Regions from separate parts of the Nocardioides sp. JQ2195 genome, predicted to be linked through region 2. Evidence: riboswitches for the same ligand, from Rfam matches in the RefSeq annotation. Region 2 holds a riboswitch; the other holds the start of a gene.

Region 1 (3,398 bases), 830 kb from region 2:
GGCCAGGTCCACCGACCGCTCCAGGGCGCCCTCGAGCATCGGCATCGCCAGCCGACCGAAGCGACGGATCCGCCCGGTGTTGCCGCCGCGCAGCCTGGCCGCGTCGCGGACCCGACGGGCGTCGGTGGCCAACTGGGGCGCGAAGGTGAGCGCGATGATGCAGGCGACACCGATCTCGTACAACGCCGCCGGCACGTAGCGCAGGAGCTGGCGGGCGCTGCCCAGGGCGTTCGCTGCCCCGATGCAGCAGAAGATCGCGGCCAGCTGCAGCGCGACGTACAGCGCCGACAACAGGGCCTCGAGGGTCACCTCGCCGCCGATCTGCAGCCCGGTCGACTCGGGCAGGGGAAGCTGCGGCAGCGTGAACAGGACGGTCAGGCCCTGGGCGTTGCCCGAGAGCAGGGTCTGGAAGACCAGGTGGACGGCGATCACGAAGAGCGCCAGCTTGAAGAACAGGGCGTACGACGACGCCCACGGGGTGTCGCCACGACGAGCCGACACGACGAACCAGCTCACCGCGATGATCAACAGCAGCGGGACGGGGTTCATCGTGCGGCTCGCCGCGGCGGCCAGGCCGATCGCCCACAGCCACCAGGCACCCGGGTGCAGTGCACGCGGGTGGGTGATCAGGTGGTGTGGGCGCATGATCAGGCTGCTGAGCGGTTGCGGCGGGCCAGGACGAGACCGCCGGCGAGGAGCACCACGATGACGCCGCCGACGCCCAGGAGGACGGGAAGGTTGTCGTCGTCGGACTCGGAGTCGGCCCCGGAGACGTCGGAGCCGGAGGCGTCACCCGCCGCGGCGGTCTGGAACTCGACGGTTCCCTCCTCGGCAGGGGTGCCCTTCTCGGCGGTGTCGCTGGAGCAACCGGTGGCGGGGTAGCCGCTGATGCCGCACAGGCTCGGGCCGTAGGAGGACTTCTCCGTGCGCAGGTCGGGCGCGACGGCCTGCAACGTCTGCAGCCCGGTGGCCTTCGTCGGGACCACGGCACACAACGCCTCGGGTTCGGGGATCTCGGCGCCCTTCGCGGCGTCGGCCTCCACGCCGTAGTCAATGAGGACGGCCACCCGCTTCTGGTCGGACTCGGCCTCCTTGTCGCCGCACACCGACTCGAAGGTGACCTTGCTGAGGTCGGCACGGGGGACGTTGGGGTTGTTGAAGTCGGCGGGGGCCGCATAGCGGTAGCCCTCGACGGTGCCGTCCTTCGGCTTCGACGACGACGGACCGACCGCCTGGGCGACGAACTTGTCGTTGCTCACGCTGAAGTAGGCCCAGTAGCGGTAGACGTCGTCGGCGTGGGCGGTGGACGGGGTCAGGGCGATGACCAGTCCGGCCAGGGCCAGGGACAGGGCGGTGGCGATGGTGGTGCGCAGCGAACGCATTGGGTGGTGACCTTCTCTTGGGTTCGGCACGCGGGGTCGTGAACCGGACCGGAGGAGCGCCCGGCTCCCGTTCCGCAGACCTCGGCGGTTTGGAGCCAACATCCCGTCCGGTGTTCCGGCTTGACGGCTGCGGGTCAGCGCCGGAATCTCACCGGCTTCCCCAGAGCGGGACGTGCAGCACGACGCCACGAGACGACGTACCAGTCCGAAATGTGCCACCGTGCCTCCCGTTCGTCAAAGGCGGGCGCGCTAGTCTCACGCCATGGCCAACGTCCCCCCAGAGCCGACCACCTTCAAACCCAGCCCGGAACCGCCGCGTCCGTGGACCTGGCGCCTCGAGGACGCCTCGGGTGCCGTGGTGGAGATCACCGGCGACCTGGCCGACGAGACGTTCGTCAGCCAGGCGGACGCCGAGTCGTGGGTGGGCGAGTTCTACGCCGACCTGGCCGAGCAGGGTGTCGACGCGGTGACGCTCTTCGAGGCCGACCGCGAGGTCTACGGTCCGATGAGCCTGCACGCCTGAGCCTGCACGCTTGAGCCTGCACGCCTGAGCCTGCACCATGAGTTGCCAGGGCCCTTCGATCTGATCGGCCGGTGATGACGCCGATCGACTGCTCGTCGGCGCAGACGAAGGCGACGTGGAGCGCAGCAGGCGGAGCGGACGGCTCAGCCCAGCTCCAGGATCGCGGCCAGCACCTTCTCACCGAGCGCCCGGTCGGCCTCAGGGTCGCCGCCCGCGGGAAGGTCCGTGCGCGGGGGAGGCGCCTGCTCCCCGGGGAGCAGCACGCGGTGCCCGGCCCCGGCCTCGACGAGGTGGGTGGTGTCCTGTCCGTGGTGGGTGCGACGGGCGACGATGTCCTCGCAGAACGCCGCGGACTGCCACACCCGGTCGTCGCCGCCGGCGCTCACGATGACGGAGGCGTCGATGCGTTCCACCGGGATGTCGTAGTCGACCCGGTTGCCGTTGAGGGCGGCCACGCTCTTCTCGTGCACCTCGCGCGCGTCCGCCAGCGCGTGCCCGGTCTGGTCGACGTACGGAACGCCGGCGATCGGCTCACCGCGCCAGGTCCACTTCGCGTCGTGCACCGGACGGCCGTCCTCGAGGTCCGGGCATTCCCACACCACCGAGGTCGGCGACAGGGCGATCACCGCGGAGACCCGGACGTCACGCGCCGCCAGCAGCAGGGCTGCTTCCGCCCCGAAGGAGACACCGAGGATGCCCACGCGACGGCATCGCCGGTCGAGCTGCTCGAGGTGGGGCAGCAGCGACTCCAGCGGAACCCGCCGCGGGGTCCTCGGCTGCCCGGTGCCGCCGAACCACTGCACCGGGACGGCGTCGATGCCGTGCGTGCGCAACATCTCGCAGCGCTGTGTCTCGAGACGACCGGACGAACCGGAGAGGACCATCAGACCAAGCTCGGAGTGGGTCACACCTTCATGGAACCACGCGTCGTAGGCTGCTGTCGTGCAGCCCTACCTCGACCTCCTCCAGCGTGTCCTCGACGACGGCGCCGACAAGGGGGACCGCACCGGCACCGGCACCCGCAGCGTGTTCGGCCACCAGATGCGGTTCGACCTGTCGGCCGGTTTCCCGCTCGTCACCACCAAGAAGGTGCACACCCGCTCGGTGTTCGCCGAGCTGCTGTGGTTCCTGCGCGGTGACACCAACGTGAAGTGGCTCCAGGACCGCGGCGTCTCGATCTGGGACGAGTGGGCCGACGAGAACGGCGACCTCGGACCGGTCTACGGCTACCAGTGGCGCTCCTGGCCGGCTCCGGACGGCAGCCACGTCGACCAGGTCAAGCAGGTCATCGAGCAGATCCGCCGCGACCCCGACTCGCGGCGCCACATCGTCTCCGCGTGGAACGTCGCCGACATCCCGCAGATGGCGCTGGCGCCGTGCCACACGATGTTCCAGTTCTACGTCGCGCCGCCCCAAGGAGACAGCGTTCGGGGCCGCTTGTCCTGCCAGCTCTACCAACGCAGCGCCGACGTGTTCCTCGGAGTGCCGTTCAA
Region 2 (3,398 bases):
ACGGTGTCGGGGGCGCGCTCGTCGAGCAGCACCTTGTGGGCCAGCGCGACCTGGTCGACCCTCGAGCGTGAAGCAGGGTTGTAGATCCCCAGCACCAGGTCAGCCCGGGAGACTGCTCGCAGCCGGTCCTCGATCACCGACCAGGGCTTGAGCCGGTCGCTCAGGCTCATCACAGCGAAGTCAGCACCGATCGGGGCGCCGGCGCGTGCCGCCACGGCCTGGATCGCGCTGATCCCGGGCAGGACCCGGACGGGCACGTCGGCGTACGCCGGTTCCTCGGCCGCCTCGAACACCGCCGACGCCATCCCGAAGACACCGGCGTCACCGCCGGAGACGACGGCGACGCGCTGACCCTGCTTGGCCAGGTCGAGAGCGAGCCTGGCCCGGTCGACCTCGACGGTGTTGCCGGAGGCGTGCCGGGTCAGGCCGGCTCGTTGGGGCACACGATTGACGTAGGGCCCATAGCCGACCACATGGTCGACCCCGGCGAGGGCCTGCGTGGCCTCGGGAGTGAGCCAGCAGTCGGGGCCGGGTCCCAGCCCGACGACCAGGAGCTCTTCGGCCCGCGGAGTGGTCTCGAGGGGGGCTCTGGTTTCGAGGCGGGCTCTGGTTTCGAGACGGGCTCTGGTTTCGAGACGGGCTCTGGTTTCGAGACGGGCTCTGGTTTCGAGACGGGCTCGTTCCTCGCCCTCCTCAACCACCGCCTCGGCCGGATCGATCACCGTATCGGCCGGATCGACCACCGCCTCGGCCGGATCGACCACGGCCTCGGTCGGCTTGACCACCGGAGTGCTGCTCGTCGCTCGCCGGCCACCGGGGTCGTCGGCGAGCGAGTCGCCGGGCACCACGATCAGCGAGAAGTAGGGGACCGACGACGGATCCACCTCGGTCACCTTCATCCAGCGCTCGGCGGGCATCGAGGCGCGCTCGATGTACCACGCGTGCTCGAGCCGACCGGCCTGTGCGAGCGCCTCGACCACCCCGGGGAAACGGCGTCCCAGCTTCATGATGATCGCGCCGTCGGTGTCGGCCAGGCGCCGGGCCAGCTCGGGGACGGGCAACGTGCCGGGCAGCACGGTGAGCACGTCGGTCTGTCTCACGAGCGGAGTGGCCACGACGGCGGTGGCAGCCGCGAAGGCCGGCACACCGGGCACGACCTCGGTGGGGAAGAGCGGTGACAGCCGGTCGTGGAGATACATGAACGAGCCGTAGAACAACGGGTCACCCTCGGCCAGCACGACGACCTTCCGACCGGCCTCGAGGTGCATCGACAGTCGGGAGGCGCAGGACTCGTAGAACTCGGCCATCGCGCCGGCGTACCCACCCGGATGGGCGGTCGGCCCGGTGGTGACCGGATAGCGGAGCAGCTCCTCGGTGACGCCGCCGGGAATCAACGAGTCAGCGATGCGGCGCGCATTCGATTCCTTGCCCACACCGGCGTGGTAGGCGATCACGTCGGCCTCCGCGATGAGGCGCGCCGCCTTGCGGGTGATCAGCTCGGGGTCGCCGGGGCCCAGTCCGACGCCGTGGAGCGAGCCCGTCATTCCTGCTCCTGGGCGAGTGCGTTGAGGGCGGAAGCGGTCATCGCCGAACCGCCCCGACGTCCACGGACCGTGAGGAACGGGATGTCGATGCCGTGGTCGGCTGCGAAGGAGGCCAACGCCTCCTTCGACTCGGCGGCGCCGATGAAGCCCACGGGGCAGCCTATGACGGCGGCCGGTCGTGGTGCTCCGTCGAGCAGCATCTCGAGCAGGTGGAACAGGGCGGTGGGTGCGTTGCCGATGGCGACGACAGAGCCCTCCAGCCGATCGGCGAGCAGGGAGAGTGCGGCCGCCGAGCGCGTGGTGCCCAGCTCGTGGGCGAGGCCCGGGACGCGCTCGTCGCGCAGCAGGCAGAGCACGTCGTTGCCACGGGGCAGCCGGGCCCGGGTGACACCGGAGGCGACCATGTTCGCGTCGGTGATGATCGGTGCCCCCGCCTCCAACGCGGACCGGGCTGCGGTGACGAGCCCCGGGTGGACCACCAGGTCATCGGTCAGGTCGGTCTGGCCGGTGCCGTGCACCATGCGGACAGCGACCTTCTCGGCCTCGGCCGGCAGGTGGTCCAGGCGGGACTCCGCCCGGATCGTGGCGAACGAGTCGACATAGATGGCGGCGCCGTCGTCGACGTAGTCATAGCGGCGCGGGGGTCTGCAGACGGACAACTTCACTCCTCGGGGTTCTCGCCCCTGGTGGATTGCGCCGGGTGTCGACGCTGGGTGAATCGAGATGTCCTGGCAGCAGTGTCTGGCTGGGCCCGAGGGCCTCACAGTGGCGGAACCGCCCCGGAATCACACCGGGTTCCTTCCGACAGGACGCGCGTCAGACTACGCGGTCGACGACCACGACGCTGCGCCACGGGGTGACGACGAGATGGTCCGGTTCGTCGGCGAGCAGGTCGTCGAGCTGCTCCCGGGTGAGCACGCCGTCGGGCACCGTCACGTGCGCCACGCCCGGAGCCACGACGCCGTACGGCGGGGGCGCGTTGGGCACCTCGATGCGCGGATCACGAGGGTGGTCATCGGTGCGGGCGGGCAACTCGTCGACGTGCCACGCAGCCGTCGGGCCCTCGCCACGCACGGTGATGAATGCCCGGGCCAGCCCGACCAGTCGCCCGGCAGCCTCCTCGAGGGGCACGACCGGGCCCCAGGCTCGAGTGCCCATGCGCAGTTGGCACTCGCTGCTCGAGACCGCAACCAACCCGAGGTCGAGACTGCGGTCGAGCAGGTCTCCGCGTCCGTCGTCGAGCACGAAGAGGAACCGGCCCGGCAACGCGGCCAGGGACGGGTGTGCGCACAGGCCCTCGTCCAGCTCCCTGGCCACCGGCCGCAGGTCGGCGCGACCTCTTGCGCGCGATTCACTGTCACCTGGTGACTGCAGATCGCGCGCAAGCGGGCTGTCGAGGCCACTGAGCGGCGAGACCATGATGTTGCGCACCAGCTCGTGGCTCGGAAAGGGCAGCAGTCCGGTCGCTGCTATCTCTTCGACGAGCTCCGGCGCAAGGCAGTCGCCGTCGGCCGGGAGCCCCCTGAGCTGCAGGTTCGCCCGCTTGGTCAGATGCACGGTGCCATCGCCATGAGACTCGGCGACGCGCAGCAGCCCGACCAATGCGTCCGGCTCGACCCGGCCGCCGACCAGGCGCAGCCGCACGAGAGCACCGTCCTCGGCGGGCCACGGGCGCAGCACTCCCGGACACAGGTCGGCCCTGTGGCGCACGGCAGGTGACTTCACGGCCGCATCGTCGCACGCCTCGTCGTGGCGGAAGGTGTTGACCGGGTGGGACGCCGATTCGGCACGTGCTCACGAGGTGTTGATAGCGTGACGGTGCCGTGGTGTTCGGGAAGCCGGTTCAATGCCGGC

Evidence for each region. Region 2 has a riboswitch for cobalamin ahead of ncot_RS14885 (precorrin-8X methylmutase). Riboswitches for the same ligand answer to the same signal wherever they lie in the genome.
Region 1: another riboswitch for cobalamin. It lies ahead of ncot_RS10850 (SCO2322 family protein); the one in region 2 lies ahead of ncot_RS14885 (precorrin-8X methylmutase).

The regions. Positions count from the first base shown of each region.
Region 1 is NZ_CP050902.1:2,289,180-2,292,577, reverse strand. Features, by position in the region: gene ncot_RS10855 (energy-coupling factor transporter transmembrane component T) at 1-645, opposite strand, end outside; gene ncot_RS10850 (SCO2322 family protein) at 648-1,382, opposite strand; cobalamin riboswitch at 1,469-1,590, opposite strand; gene ncot_RS10845 (hypothetical protein) at 1,645-1,905, shown strand; gene ncot_RS10840 (acyl-CoA thioester hydrolase/BAAT C-terminal domain-containing protein) at 2,049-2,813, opposite strand; gene ncot_RS10835 (thymidylate synthase) at 2,848-3,398, shown strand, end outside.
Region 2 is NZ_CP050902.1:3,119,730-3,123,127, reverse strand. Features, by position in the region: gene ncot_RS14890 (precorrin-2 C(20)-methyltransferase) at 1-1,544, opposite strand, end outside; gene ncot_RS14885 (precorrin-8X methylmutase) at 1,541-2,203, opposite strand; cobalamin riboswitch at 2,260-2,385, opposite strand; gene ncot_RS14880 (nitrite reductase) at 2,361-3,269, opposite strand; cobalamin riboswitch at 3,352-3,398, shown strand, end outside.